2 regions of the Bradyrhizobium sp. USDA 4451 genome follow, and region 2 is predicted to be linked to the other one. Evidence: riboswitches for the same ligand, from Rfam matches in the RefSeq annotation. Region 2 holds a riboswitch; the other holds the start of a gene.

Region 1 (7,369 bases), 5.7 Mb from region 2:
ACGCCGAGAAGGTGTCGGTGAAACGATGCTCGACACCGACATGCAATGCGTACTGTGTCTCGTTGCTGTCGAGCGGTGCCGCCTGCGTGTCGAAAGCGAACGGCGCATTCGGATCGTAGCGATCGCGCGCCGAGACGTGGGTGTTCTGCACCCGCGCGCCGTAGGAGAAGTCGATGGTCGGCAGCAAGCCGAACGTGTGCTGCCAATAGCCGGCCACGCTCTGCTGCTCGATGTTGTAGACGTGGGTGGGATCGACGCCCTGATAGGCGCCGCGTGCCTCACGGAAGGTCGAATCGTAATAGTCGATGCCGGTCAGGATCGTGGATGGCATCCCCAGCATGACATTCTTGACGCTGAGCCGCGGCGTCAGAGACCAGGTGTGCAGCGCGGCGTCATTGTAGGTCGAGGCGAAGCTAATGGTCGGCACGGTGCCGAAGAAGCCGCTCTGCGTCTCGCGCTGCCGCCAGCCGCCGTCGACGATCAGGTCGACGCCGTTCACCAGCGTTCTGGTGAAGCCGGTGGTGACGCTCGCGGTCTGCTGGTTGGCATAGTCGAACGGCGTCGCCGCACCGCGACGATCACTCAGCAACTCGTTGACGCCGATCGACGGATCGACCAGCCGTCCGCCGGGCAGGCCGAGCTTCTGGTCGCTGCCGGTGACGGTGACGAAGGCGGTGAGATCCGGCGTGGTGTAGTTGACGTTGCCGACGGCGTTGCGCTGGTCGAGCGCATTGTTGACGCGGTAGCCGTCGGATTTGATGCCGTTGCCATGGAACGAGGTCGACCACGGTCCCGAATCCAGCGCGGCGGAGACCGCGGCCATCCGGGTGTTGAACGAGCCAACTCCGGCCTCGGTGCGCATCGTGGCCGGCGGACCGCCGGCGCCGGCCTTGGTGATGATATTGACCACGCCGCCCACCGCGTTGTCGCCGTACAGCACCGCGCCGCTGTTGCCTCTGACGATCTCGATCCGTTCGATCGAATCGAGCGGGATCGTGGTGAGATCGAAGCCGGCTTTGTCGACGTCGTTGAGGCGGCGGCCGTTGAGCAGGAACAGGGTGTTGTCGGTCGCGAATGCGCCGAAGCCACGCAGGTCGACCGAGGTCTTGGCGCCGTTCGGCCCGCCATAGAGCGATTGCAGCTGCACGCCCGGCACCTGCGCCAGGATTTCCGGCAGCGACTGCGACGGCGAATGCGCGATGTCGTCGGCGGTGATCACGGTCGAGGAGGAGCCGACGACCCCGGCAAACTGGCGGCCGCCGCTGCTGCCGCCGGTCCCCGTGGCCGAGCCGGCTCCAGCCGAGTTCGATCCGGCGCCGCTGCCCGCGTTGCTGCTCTGCGTGGTGCCCGGCGCCGGGCGGCGTGGGGCCGGGGTCTCGTCAGCGGGCGGTTTGGCGCGGGTAACGTTCTGGTCGCCGGATCGGCTGACTTCGATCGTGGGCAGCTGATCGGGAGCGGGCGCCTGCTGCGCCCGCGCAGTTGAGAGGACGATCGTCGGCAAGATGATCGTCGACGCGAGCAGAAGCGCGCGGTGCCGGTCGGGTGGGAAGGAAAACATAGGCGAGACCTCGGTAACGTCAGTGGCACGTCACCGCGAAGCAGTCTCACCATGTGCTTGCAGCATCAGGTGAAGCTCATGCCTGTACTCCCCGACCGGCATCCTCGCGTGTGACCACGGCTGACGGCAGGTCTCCTGGCTCGCGGGTCGTTACCCTTCGTCGCCTTCCCAGGACCGAGATTCCCAGTGGCCTGTGACGAAGGATTCACCGCATACAGTTGCGGGGGCAGCCGCGGCGTTGGGGAAGTTTCCCCGCACCGCATTCCCTTTTCATCTCATGAAAGAACCGTCATGGTCATCTAGGGTTCGGCCGGGCAGCAAAGTCAATCCGGCGGAAGTCGGGCAATGGCCGCACGGCCACGGTTTTTGTCGGGTGTCGCTTGTCTGCCACGGCGATGGCTGTAAGAGCATGGATGAGATGAGCGTGCAGGATTTTGCCTTGGCGGCCGAGATCGCGGCGCGGCGGCGGTGGAGTGCCACCGCGGCGCTATTCGCGCTCGTGGTTCTGCTGTGCGTGCTCTCGCTCGGCATCGGGCCGGTGCGGCTGTCGCCGCTCGCGGTGATCGAGGCGCTGTTCGGTGGCGGCAGCGACGTCGCGCAGGTCATCGTGCGCGAGATCCGGCTGCCGCGCACCATCCTGGCATTCGCGATCGGCGGCATTCTCGGGCTGTCGGGCGCGGCGCTGCAAGGCCTGCTGCGCAATCCGCTGGCTTCGCCGTCGCTGTTCGGCGCGCCGCAATCGGCGGCATTCGGCGCGGTGCTGGTGATCGCGCTCGGCCTCGCCGATGTGCGGTCCTACGCGCTGCCGGCAGTGGCGATTATCGCCGCGTTCGGCTCGGTGTTCGCATTGCTCGCGATCGCCGGTCGCAATGCCGGGCTGCTGATCCTGATCCTCGCAGGGCTTGCGATCTCGAGCTTTGCGGGTGCCGCGACCGCGCTGGTGATGAACCTCTCCAGCAATCCGTTCGTGGTGCTGGAGATCGCGTTCTGGCTGCTCGGCTCGCTGGAGGACCGCAGCTTCGAGCATGTGGCGCTGGCGCTGCCCTTTATCGTCGCCGGCGCGGCCATCCTGCTCAGCCAGGCGAGCGCCTTTCGTGTGCTGACGCTCGGCGAGGAGGCGGCGCAGAGCCTCGGCGTCGATGTCGGGCGGCTGCGGCTCTTCGTCATCACGGGCGTCGCGCTCGGCGTCGGCGGCGCGGTCGCGGTGACCGGCACGATCGGCTTCATCGGCCTCGTCGCGCCGCATCTGATGCGCCCGGTGATCGGTCATGATCCGCGCACGGCTGCTGGTACCGAGCGCGCTGACCGGCTCGGCGCTGCTGCTTGCCGCAGATATCGCGGTGCGCATCATCCCCTCGACCTCGGACATCAAGGTCGGCGTGCTGACCTCGATCATCGGCGTGCCGTTCTTTCTTTACCTCATCATGCGCGAGCGCCGCGCGCTCGGCGGAGGCGTGGCATGACGCTGCTCTCCGCCACAGCGCTCAACGCCTCGCTCGGCAGCCGCAAGGTGCTGCACGATGTCTCGCTGTCGCTCGCGGCCGGTCACCTAGTCGCGCTGGTCGGACCGAATGGCGCCGGCAAGACCACGCTGTTGCGCGCGCTGGCTGGCCTGATCCCGTCTGACGGCGAGATCAGGATTGGCGGCGAGGCTCTGGCGTCATTGCCGCTGCGCGAGCGTGCGAAACGTTTTGCGTATCTGCCGCAGGGGCACATGGTGCACTGGCCGCTGCCGGCACGCGATATCGTGGCGCTCGGCCGCTATCCACATGGCGCGACCGATCCGGCGCGGCTGTCGCCCAGGGATATGGAGGCGGTGCTGCGGGCGATGCAGGCCGTCGATGTCACCGAGTTCCGCGATCGCCGCGTCACCGAGCTGTCCGGAGGCGAGCGCAGCCGTGTCGCGCTGGCCCGGGTGCTCGCGGTCGAGGCGCCGGTGATCCTCGCCGACGAGCCGACCGCCTCGCTCGATCCGCGCCATCAGATCGACGTGATGCAGAAGCTGTGCAACGTCGCCGACACCGGCGTGCTGGTGATCGTCGTGACGCATGACCTCGGCCTCGCCGCGCGCTTCGCCGATCATGTGCTGGTGCTGTCGGAGGGGCGGCTGGCGGCGCAGGGCGCGCCTGATGAGGCACTGTCGGAAGCAGTTCTCGCCAGCGTATTCCGCGTCAGCGCCTACCGCGCTGAATTCCAGCGCGAGGCGGTCATCGTGCCATGGGCGGACGTCTGATGCGCGCGTGGCGTCTCGCAGCCTTGGCCGCGGCGGCATGGATCACGTCGCTTGGTGCCGCGTCCGCCGCCGGCCCACGCATCGTCTCGATGAATGTCTGCAGCGACCAGCTCGTGCTGTCGCTCGCCGACCCGGATCAGATCCTCGGCCTCAGCCGCTTTTCGCGCGATGCCTGGCAATCCTGGGCAGCCGAGAAAGCGCGAAACTTTCCGCGCCTGTCGGGCGAGGCCGAGGACGTGCTGCTGCTCAAGCCAGACATCGTCGTGGTCAGCCTGTTCGACAAGCGCGCGACGCGTGACCTGCTGAAGGGCCAGGGGCTGCACCTCGTCGAATTCACGGTACCGCGCACGCTGGACGAGGTGAGGGATCAAATCCGCGCCATGGGCGATGTGGTGCAGCATCCGGATCGCGCCGAGCTGGAGATCGCGCGGCTCGATGCGGCGATCGCACGGGCGCGTGCGGTGGCGAGCGCGCATCATTACCGCGTGCTGCCGCTGGAGCGGCGCGGCTTCGTGCCGGGAGGTAACAGCCTGATCAACTCGCTGCTGGCGGCAACCGGCCTGACCAATGCGGCCGGTGAGCTCGGCCTCGGCCCGGGCGGGTTTGCCTCGCTCGAGGCCATCGTGAAGTTGCGGCCGGATTTCATCCTGGTATCGGAGGCCGGCGATCGCGCCGAGGATGAGGGCCGCGCCTTCCTGCTGCATCCGGCGCTGGAGCGCTTCTATCCGGAGCCCAAGCGCATCGTGCTGCCCGAGCGGCTCACAGTGTGCGGCGGCGTGATGCTGGCGGATGCGCTGGACCGGCTGACGGAAGAATTGCAGCGCGTGACGCGGTAGTTGATGTGCCCCGCATCTAAGTCCCGTCATCCTGAGGAGCGCGTAGCGCGTCTCGAAGGATGCACGGCCCGGATCTCTCCAAATGTTCGCGGACGCGGCGTGGCCGTCGACCCTTCGAGACGCCGCTTCGCGGCTCCTCAGGGTGACGGTGATGGTCATACGCGCGCAGTTGGCTCGACTATCCCATCACGACTGGCCCGCCGGCCTTCTTCCAGGCGTCGATGCCACCCTCGATATGCGCGGTGTTGGCTAGCCCCGCCTTCTTCGCGGCGGCCACCGCCATCGCCGAGCGCTCGCCGAATGCGCAGAAGAACACGACGCGGCGGCCGGTCGCGGCCGCCACTTCGCGCAGCATGCCGCCGGGCAGCAGGCCGGCGCCGATTCCCGGATAGGGCGCATGCAGCGCGCCGGCGAGCGTGCCGTGCTTGGCGCGCTCAGCTGTTTCGCGCAAATCGACCAACAGGACATCGGGCCGGCCGAGGCTTGCGATCGCATCGCGCGCGTTGAGCGAGAGACCTTCTTTTGCGAGTTCGTCCTGGTGCAGGCCGACATGCATGTTGGCGGGCACCACGACATCCATCAGCTTCGGGTTCGGCAGATTGAGGTTGTTCATCAGCTCGACATAGTCGTCGATCGATTTGACCTGCAGCCGCGGATTGTAGCGCTTCTCCTCGCCGATGGTGGAGACGGTGTCGCCCTTGTAGTCATGCGCGGGGAACACCATCGTCTCCTCGGGCAGCTTGAGCAGGCGGTTGAAGATCGAATCGTACTGCGCCCGCGCGCTACCGTTCTGGAAATCGGTGCGGCCGGTGCCGCGGATCAGCAGCGTGTCACCGGTGAACACGCGGTCGCCCATCAGATAGCTGTAGGAATCGTCGGTGTGGCCGGGCGTGTACATCGCCTCCAGGCAAAGGCCCTCGATCGTTACTTTGTCGCCGTCGGCAACGCGCATCGAGACCACGTCGGCCTTGCTCTGCTCGCCCATGATGGTGATGCACTGGGTGCGGTCGCGCAGCTCGCCGAGGCCGGTGACGTGATCGGCGTGCAGATGGGTATCGACGGCCTTGACCAGCCGGAGGTCGAGTTCCCTTAGCAGCCTGCAGTAGCGGTCGGCCTTCTCCAGCACCGGATCGAGGATCAGCGCCTCGCCGCCGGCGCGGCTGGCGAGCAGATAGCTGTAGGTGCCGGACACGCTGTCGAAGAGCTGGCGAAAGATCATGACGGCTTACCTATTCTCCGGGACGAGTCGTGGAGAGGATATTATTTCATAGAGAGGGTCCATTCAAAGCAAATCCATCCCTGAACAGAAATGACCCCTCACCTCTGAGGAGCCGCGCAGCGGCGTCTCGAAGGGGCGATGGCCGGAAAATGCGCGTTGAAGCATGAGGGCCGTGCATCCTTCGAGACGCCCGCTGCGCGGGCCCTCAAGATGACGGTTGTTGTGCGAATGGGGCGGCGAGGAATTACGGCCTCACCAGCGTGTAGCCGTTCTCGGTCAATAGCAAAATCTGCGCGACACCGACCTGCACGGGGGTTGCGGCGGCGATGTAGTCCGGCCGCTTGCCGGAGTCGCGCTCGATGGTGTCGACGGTATTGAGGCAGATGTCGACCCGCGCGCCCTGCGCGACCAGGCTCTCGACCAGCTTGCGGTTCGGGTTGTCGGGCTTGAGCAACTCGATGCCGGGGCCGAAGGCGACGATCTCGACCGCGACCTTGTCGGGGTCGTAGTGCTTCATCAGGTTGTTGGCGACGCTGAGGACGAGGCCCTGCTTCTTCGGGTCGTTGTCGGAGAGCTGCAGCACGACCTTATGCTCGGCGAACGGCTTGTCCTGCAACGGTGCGAGCTGGGCACGGGCGAGCGGCGTTGCAAGTACGATCGCCGCAAGGCCAAAGGCCGAGATGAGCGCACGCCGCATCATCCGTGCCTCGCAATGCCCAGATTGTCGTCGACGCCTTTCAGCGTCACGCCGGGCTCGTCGCGGTTCGGCGGCCGGCCGGCGCGCAGATGCCTGGCCACCACATCCCAGATCGGCGCGCCATTCTGCTGGTTGACCGAGGCCCAGCCTGCGACCTTGTAATGCTTGCCGGCTTCGAGATGCTTGCCGTTGCCGAGCTTCAGCTCGGAGATGCGCTTGCCGACGCTCTCGGCGGGCGTGCAGGTGTAGGCGAGGCCGCCGACGCGGACCATGTCGCCGCCCTGCTGATAATAGGGATCGGCGTTGAACAGATTGTCGCAGACGTCTTCCAGCACATCCTTGATCTGGCTGCCGGTCATGCCAACGACGTAGGTCTCGGGATAGGTGATCGCGGTCTCCGACAGCACGTCTTCCATGGTAATCGGCTGGCTCGCGAGCGTGGTAAGGCCCCAGCGGAAGCCGGGCGACAGCGCGATCTCGGCATTGAGCTCGTTGAGCAGCGCATCGCAGATCAGTTGGTCGACGGTGCCGGAGAAATTACCGCGGCGGTAGAGCAGGCGATCGGCGGTACCCAGCTTGTCGCTCCATTCGTCGACATGCGGGTCGCGCATCTTGTCGATCAGTGCCTGCATCGCGGGATCGGGCTTCAACAGCTCGGCGAACACAGGCAGCAGGCGGTAGCGGACATTGGCGACCTTGCCCTTGGCGAGATCGAGATCGAGCACGCCGATGAACTTGCCGTTGGAGCCGGCATTGGTAACCAGCGTGACGCCGCCGGCATTGGTCACCGTGATCGGGATCGGGATCGCGTCATGGGTATGGCCGC
Region 2 (7,369 bases):
CAGCGTCGCTCCCCTCAGACTTAACTATCGCCCGGCCTGCTAAACGCGGCCGGGCGTTTTTTTGTCCGAGCTCGGTCGAGATGATCCAGAGCGCAAACGCGCTATGAGCGGATCAGCGTCCTGGAGGAGAGAGCCAAGCGCAGGATCAACGACCTGGCCGATCGGATGCCGCGCGCAGTTGCCGGGCGGCGGCGACCATATTGATCAGCGCCGGGCGAACCTCCTCCCATTTGCGCGTCTTCAGACCACAGTCCGGATTTACCCAAAGCTGCGAGTCCTGCAACCGCTGCCGAGCCAATGCTATCAGCTCCTTCATTTCCCCTGCCTCGGGAATGCGGGGAGAATGGATGTCGTATACGCCCGGCCCGATTTGATTGGGATATTTGTAATTCCTGAACGCGTCGAGCAGCTCCATCTTCGAGCGCGACGTCTCGATCGAGATGACGTCCGCATCCATTGCAGCAATGGCGTCGATGATGTCATTAAACTCCGAATAGCACATGTGCGTATGAATCTGGGTTTGATCTGCAACGCCTGATGAGCATATCCGGAAGCTATCGACGGCCCATTGAAGGTAGGCCGCCCACTCCGATCGGCGCAATGGCAATCCTTCGCGGAGGGCCGCTTCGTCGATCTGGATCATGCTCGCACCGGCTATCTCGAGATCACGGACTTCGTCGCGGATCGCCAGTGCGATCTGCCGGCAGACCTCGCCTCTTGGAATATCATCGCGAACAAACGACCAGTTCAGGATCGTTACTGGTCCGGTCAACATCGCCTTCACCGGCTTACTGGTGAGTGATTGCGCGTAGAGCCACCAATCCACGGTGATCGGCTTTGGCCGCAAAACATCGCCAAACAGGATCGGTGGCCTGACACAGCGCGAGCCATAGGATTGTACCCAACCATTCCTGGTAAATGCGAACCCGGCGAGTTGCTCGCCGAAGTACTGCACCATGTCATTGCGCTCAAACTCGCCATGCACGAGGACGTCCAGCCCAATGTCCTCCTGCCAACGTAGAGCGCGCGCGGTCTCCTCCTTGAGGAACTTGTCGTATTGCTCGTCGCTCATGGCGCCTTGCGCATGTGCTGCGCGGGCGTTACGGACCTCTGGGGTTTGCGGGAAAGATCCAATCGTCGTGGTGGGAAAGGCCGGTAGTCCAAAGCGTTTGCGCTGGATCTCGGCCCGACGGACAAATGGGCTGGCGCGCCGGCGCATGGCCTGGTCAATCGCTCGCATCCGTACCGCGAGATTGGCATCGCGGATCTTTGGTGAAGTCCGACGGAACGTCACGGCCGACTCCGATTCAGCGAGACTTTCAGCAACATTCTGATCACCCGCGAGTGCCCGCGCCAGGATCGCGAGCTCACGCATCTTCTGTACCGAAAAGGCAAGCCAGCTCTTGAGATCGGATGCAAGTCCGGTCTCAAGTTCAACATCGACGGGCACATGAAGCAGCGAGCAGGACGGAGCGATCTGGACACGATCCCTGCCTAGCTTCGCGATGGCGGGATCCAGTTGCTGGCGGAGCGTCGACAGGTTCGACCGCCATACATTTCGTCCGTCGATGACGCCGAGAGACATGACGAGGTCGCTTCGCCGGGCAGCAATGATCCGGTCCAACAGGTTCGGCGCGCGAACCAAATCCACGTGCAGTCCGGCAACGGGCATGTTCAAAGCTGTGTCCAGATTATCGCCGAGATCGCCGAAATAGCTCGCGACCATGATCTTGACGTCGGGTACTTCCTTGGCAAGCCGATCGTAGACGTGCAGCAAAGATTTTCGCGCCCGCTCCTCCAGATCAAGGACCAGGCAGGGCTCGTCGCATTGAACCCAGTTTGCTCCTCGTTTGGCTAGTTCTCGCAGAACTTCGACATAGACCGGTATTAGCTCGTCCAGGAGCGACAGTGGCTGGAACGCATCCGCACTCTTGCCAAGCTTTAAGAATGTGACCGGCCCGATCAGGACAGGGCGGGTCTGGAATCCCAGGGCTTTGGCTTCCTCGTACTCCTCGATAGGCTTTCGCGAGGACAGGCGGAACGTCTGTCCCCGATGAAATTCAGGGACCATGTAGTGGTAGTTGGTGTCGAACCACTTGGTCATCTCCTGTGCGGGCGCGCCATATCCGCCCGATCCGGGGCTGCAACTCGCATTCTGGCGGTCCCACTGTGAACCGCGGGCCATCTCGAAGTACGTCTTGAGTGAAACCGGCTCGATTTTCGACGCGTAGACTTCCGGTATGGCACCAACCATGACAGAGGTGTCGAGCACCTGATCGTACAAAGAGAAGTCGTTGGACGGAATGACGGTGACACCGAGGGATTTTTGACGGGCCCAGTTCGCAGCGCGCAGGCCAGCTGCGTCCTCGAGCAATTGCTGTTCGCTGATTGCGCCGGCCCAGTAACTTTCAAGCGCGCGTTTGAGCTCGCGTCTTGGACCGATCCGAGGCGTTCCAAGCGTGGCAACCGGAAGCGAGAGAAGAGACATAGCGCTAACCCCGTAGTTGGGGGCAAAGGCCATGGCGGACGCAAGCACGATCGCCGGAGGGCGGCTGCTTGGCGTACCACCGGGACACCCCGCCCGTGGACGTAAATGTGGTCGAGGCAGGTCTCCTGGCTCGCGGGTCATCGCCGCTGTCCGGTCTTCCCAAAGCCCCACGGGCTTCAGTGACTTTGTTGGACAGCGGCTCGCCGCTTACAGTTGCGGGGGCAGCGCCGGCCTGTTCACCGGCTTCCCTCTTAGCTCCGGATCCAGCGGGACCGGAGAACCTCTACGATTTCGATTATCTGCAACGGACCTCTTCCGTCAACCTCTCAGATGACTCTCTCACGTCAATGAGGCGCGCATGTTGATCTGCGTGCCAACCAATCCTGGTAGGCGACTTGCGGTCTGTGATGCCGATAATGCGCAGGAACACATATCGATTCGCGTCAACGGACACTGGGAAACCCCGCAATGAAAATGGCTGTTTGGAGCGCCGTTGGCGTCTTTGCTGTCACCATCTTTGCGATCGGCCTGTTGGGGCGATTGGTGAAAGCGTTCATGAATCAATCCGTCAGACAGATGCTCTCGAAGATGTTGAGCAACTCGAGAGGAAGTTAGCGCGATAGTTGATTGTTTCTCGCTTGCCGGCCCGCGCCACTGGAAACAGCGGCTCATCCAGCCATGAATATGGAACTGAGGCAGCTGGACGATTGACCAGATTGCACCATCGCGCGCGTAGGCAGACAACGCGCGCACCATATCATCTGCCTGCCTGACGATGCGCTTCCGAACGATTCCGTACGCCCGGCAGTGATGACCGACTTTGGCATATGATCATTTGCGAGCCGATAGAGATCGCAGGCGTTCGGGTGACAACACCGGACCGGACGGTTCAAGACCTTTCAAAAGTTCTTCCCGATTCCTCATTCGCAAATTGGCAACGGCCCTCGCTTGCGCCTCGAGGATCGGCTCCACAAAAGCTGAACAAGCCCGCGCGGATCGGCTGAATGGAAACATTGAAACGAGCGCCGTCGGAAAGCCGACAAACATTGCACTAATCTGGCGCGATTTGCCGGCTATTTCCTGGCACGAGGGATGCAAGCTCCGGGATGCCCAGGCTTCTCCCCCTGGGCAGGTCCAGCACAGCAGATGAGGTTGTGATTGGCCCACTGAAGTTAGCGGCGCGTGACATCGAGGGGATAGCGCCTGCTCGCGCGGGACATCGGCAGGCACCCGCGTCGCGTTGCCGCTAACTTCTTCCAATCGAGCATAGCATTGAAGGCGCCGCATTGACGTGTAGATGAAAACCGATGGTCCAGCCGTTATGAAGAGAATGTCTGCAAGAGGCGTGCACCGTCTCTGTCAATCGCTGATTTTCCTTGCTGGGCTGGTTGCGGCGGCCGACAGTGCGCGAGCCGGCGAAAACGCGCTCGTCGAACGCGTCAAGTCAACCTGGCGAGCACAAGACGGTGAGACAATCGAGCACATTGTCTCAAAGGTCTCGAAAGTGGCGCACTTTGTCCCTCGAAACTGGGGAATCGCCGAAGGCATCGACCACACTGAGTATGTTTATCTTTCCTGGACCAGACATCAGGATAACAGTTCAGACGAACATTACGTTATTACCTGGAAGGTCGGGACCGACGGAAAGATTGAAGTTGCGTCTCCCTATGCAAAGCCCATCGAACTCGGCTGGCGCGCCCTGGCGCTTTCTCTCATCGCCAGTGAAGTCACCGACGGCGAAAAAGAAGCAAACCTTGGTTTTCTGCATAATCCGGTCAATTTCAACTTTGTGACGACCGCGCAGGGCAAGCTCGGAAATCTTCTCCGCCACGGCCGTTGTCACATCATCGAACCTGTTGTCGTGGATTACGTTACGGCGGCGACTGACAAGCCGACCGAGAAAGCGCACCGGTGGCGCGTTCTGCTGCTGGTGAACTGCAACATACCAGGCCCCCGCTACTTTACCGAAAATGGGGTTATCACCTTCGAGAAGCGCGAGGGACACGATTGGGAGCCGCAATCTTTCCTTGCCAAGAGGATTGCGACTTTTCCTCCCGGCTCCTGGTTCCATCACATAGAGCCAAACGAACGGGACGCGTTGGAGGGGGTGCGAAAGGCCTCGACGGATGATCAGGATGGCAGCGCTACTCCTTGAGCGCTGAGCGCGCCAATAGCAGGAGCCATGCGCTGGAAAGTTGACGCGTCCAGCTATGCCAGCAGGAGGCGAGCCTCGCTCCGGCCTGCAAGCCCCATCGGGAAAGCCAGGCATCAGGAAGGCTGTTGCCCCTTCAGACGAGTAGCCACAACGGAACTGGTATAAAAAGACACATCCGAGCTCTCGCCCGAGCGCCATGTCGTCCTTCGCGGATCAAGCGAGGCGTTGCTGAGGCCAAGCCCGATCCAGCGTGCGCGCAGCGCATCGCGCGACCAGCAAGCACCCGCGGGAGCGAGTGCAGCGACGAGACCGGTTTAAGAGGGCCCCCGGGAACGGGGCAGTGATAGCGACGCCGGCATCCTCGATGGCGCGGGACCCTTTCCCGAGTGCCCCCGGCGAGGAGCTCCGCAGCCTTGCTGCGAGGATCGAAGATCGAATTGAGCCTGATCTAGTCTAAATTTCCTCGCGCGCATTCGTCTGCGCGTCATAGATCTTGATTTGAAGCGTGGGAAAACCGCTTCTTTAGTTCTGCTCAACCAGCCCGGGCGCCGTCTCTGGTAGAGAATTCGGCTTTGAGTCGGCCGTCGACTTCTAGCGCGAAACAAGAGACCGGCAATTCAGGGGTGGCCATAACCATTTCAATCCCATTGTGCAGCGAGGCGGTCGAACATGATTATTAGGATGAGTCGCCTAAGCCCTGCCAGCGCTAACTGCCGCAATGCCCTGAGTGCCGACACGTGTTGTGGACTGATTCATCCTCTGAAATGGCAACCAGATTGCCACTCGCAATAGTGCGAGGAAGCCTTAGCACCGCAAGCCCGTAAAAGCCGGCCCCGTCAGTCCGCACGCTCGCCATTATGCGGAGCCGTGCTTTCTTCCGTTCGAGCATCAAAGGCCAGCCAGGCGTAGTGGAATTCACTTCGCGCGCAGCATTTCGGGGCGGATAAGGTCGCGGACGCGGGCCACCGTATGAGTGATGCATGGTGGTTTTGTGCCGGGACCAGGCGACAGGCCGATCTCTTTTGCGCAATCACTCTTATCATGCCTTGTCCAAGCCTCCGCTTGCCTCACCATGATGGACCGCGTGCAGAGCTGTCGAACGATAGCAGTCAACAAGGCCTAGCAACGCCGCTTCTTCCGCTCGGCGGCGGAGACTAGCACCCGCCCGCTTCTTCCGAGCCCTTGGAGAAATAGCGTGCCAAGCGCCCTTCCCGGGTCGCGCGTCCAGCGATGAAACATGCGGGATCTCTTCCTCAGGTCCAGAGCGGGAGATATGTCCGGGGAGAAGCAGAGTGAGCTTCAGATGCCAGCACCGCATCGGAAAATAACCCCAAAAGAAATCTCTTGAATCTCACCCAGCGTCAGGTCGTAGGCTGAAAATGTAGGCAAGCTTGCACAAAAGCATCGCCGAACGATGCTGACCAGATGACGAACCTGTGCGGACAAGCAGTCGGCTGTGACGGCACCGGATCGCGGGGATTCGAGCCGATGAACCAAGAGCGAAAGGATACCAGGATGAAGTACCGCGTAATGATGGCAGCATTCCTCGCTATCATCGCGTCTCCTGTTTGCGCGGCGAAACTCAGCGGTACTCCCCAAATCCTCGACGCCAACATGATAGAGATCGAGCAAACGCGAATTCGGCTTTCGGGTATCGAGGCCCCCGAGACCGATCAGATTTGCCTGGATGCTCATGGTCGAAAATGGGCCTGCGGGGTCGCTGCTCGTGAGGCCCTTATCAGCTACTCGAATGGACGAATATGGGATTGTCAGACCGCAGGAGTAGATAAGTACGGCAGGTCTCTCGGCAGTTGCTTTATCGAGGGCCAGGACGTGAACGCCTGGATGGTAAGCTCCGGTTGGGCACTGTCATCCGATCCATCCACCCATGTCTACGTTGTCAATGAAGTGGTGGCGAGCAATGCCTTTGCCGGCTTGTGGTCGGGAGCATTCATCACCCCCTGGGACTGGCGCCACCGCAACAAGAGCACGATTATTGTCGGCGCGAGCTCGGTGCCGAACAAGGCCCAGGAACTCCTGCTCGGATCCGCGCTGCTATCTGACCCACCCTCGCCCGATTGCCTGATAAAGGGCACCGTCGACGGTACCGGCGAGCGCACGTATCACTCTCCGGGGCAAATCAGCTACGGACAAATCGACATGACGAAGAAGCCGGCTGAACGCTGGTTCTGCAGCGAAAACGAGGCCGAAGCCATGGGGTGGCATAGAGCCGCGCGATAGAGGTCCTACCATGCATGCAAACCATACACGGGGCACTCCGTATCCGGCCGAGGTCGCGCCTTCGCGCCGCTCGCTGTTGCTGTTCGCTGTTTCGGCATTGGTCGTGCCGTTTGCCGGCAACATTGTCGACGCGAAGCAATCAACAGCACCGCCGAAGCCGGATAACCAGCTCTCGCCCGATGCTGCGCTGAAGCGGCTGATGGAGGGTAACGATCGTTATGTGCAGAGCGTGTCGCGAGGGCGCGATCTGGAACGCGAGCGCCGACTTTTAGTCAATGGTCAGAATCCATATGCGGCGGTTCTGAGCTGCGCCGATTCGCGGGTAGCGCCCGAGCTTGCCTTCGACAGCGGACTTGGTGACCTATTCGTATGCCGCCTGGCCGGTAACTTCGTCAACGATGACACGCTAGGTAGCCTGGAGTATGCGGTTGCTGCACTGAACACGCCGTTGATCCTGGTACTCGGTCACGATCACTGCGGCGCGA

The links. Region 2 has a riboswitch for cobalamin ahead of metE (5-methyltetrahydropteroyltriglutamate--homocysteine S-methyltransferase). Riboswitches for the same ligand answer to the same signal wherever they lie in the genome.
Region 1: it holds a riboswitch for cobalamin, as region 2 does, so the genes downstream of both, ACVMB0_RS10075 (TonB-dependent receptor) here and metE (5-methyltetrahydropteroyltriglutamate--homocysteine S-methyltransferase) in region 2, are expected to answer to the same signal.

Annotation. Positions count from the first base shown of each region.
Region 1 covers NZ_JBTRCH010000001.1:2,198,161-2,205,529, forward strand. Annotated here, with positions in the region: gene ACVMB0_RS10075 (TonB-dependent receptor) at 1-1,558, opposite strand, end outside; cobalamin riboswitch at 1,667-1,864, opposite strand; partial or broken gene ACVMB0_RS10080 (FecCD family ABC transporter permease) at 1,977-3,021, shown strand; gene ACVMB0_RS10085 (ABC transporter ATP-binding protein) at 3,018-3,791, shown strand; gene ACVMB0_RS10090 (ABC transporter substrate-binding protein) at 3,791-4,627, shown strand; gene ACVMB0_RS10095 (MBL fold metallo-hydrolase) at 4,806-5,846, opposite strand; gene ACVMB0_RS10100 (DsrE family protein) at 6,091-6,546, opposite strand; gene soxB (thiosulfohydrolase SoxB) at 6,543-7,369, opposite strand, start outside.
Region 2 covers NZ_JBTRCH010000001.1:7,914,219-7,921,587, forward strand. Annotated here, with positions in the region: gene metE (5-methyltetrahydropteroyltriglutamate--homocysteine S-methyltransferase) at 146-2,488, opposite strand; cobalamin riboswitch at 2,587-2,788, opposite strand; gene ACVMB0_RS37055 (nodulate formation efficiency C protein) at 3,786-4,643, shown strand; gene ACVMB0_RS37060 (thermonuclease family protein) at 6,159-6,884, shown strand; gene ACVMB0_RS37065 (carbonic anhydrase) at 6,895-7,369, shown strand, end outside.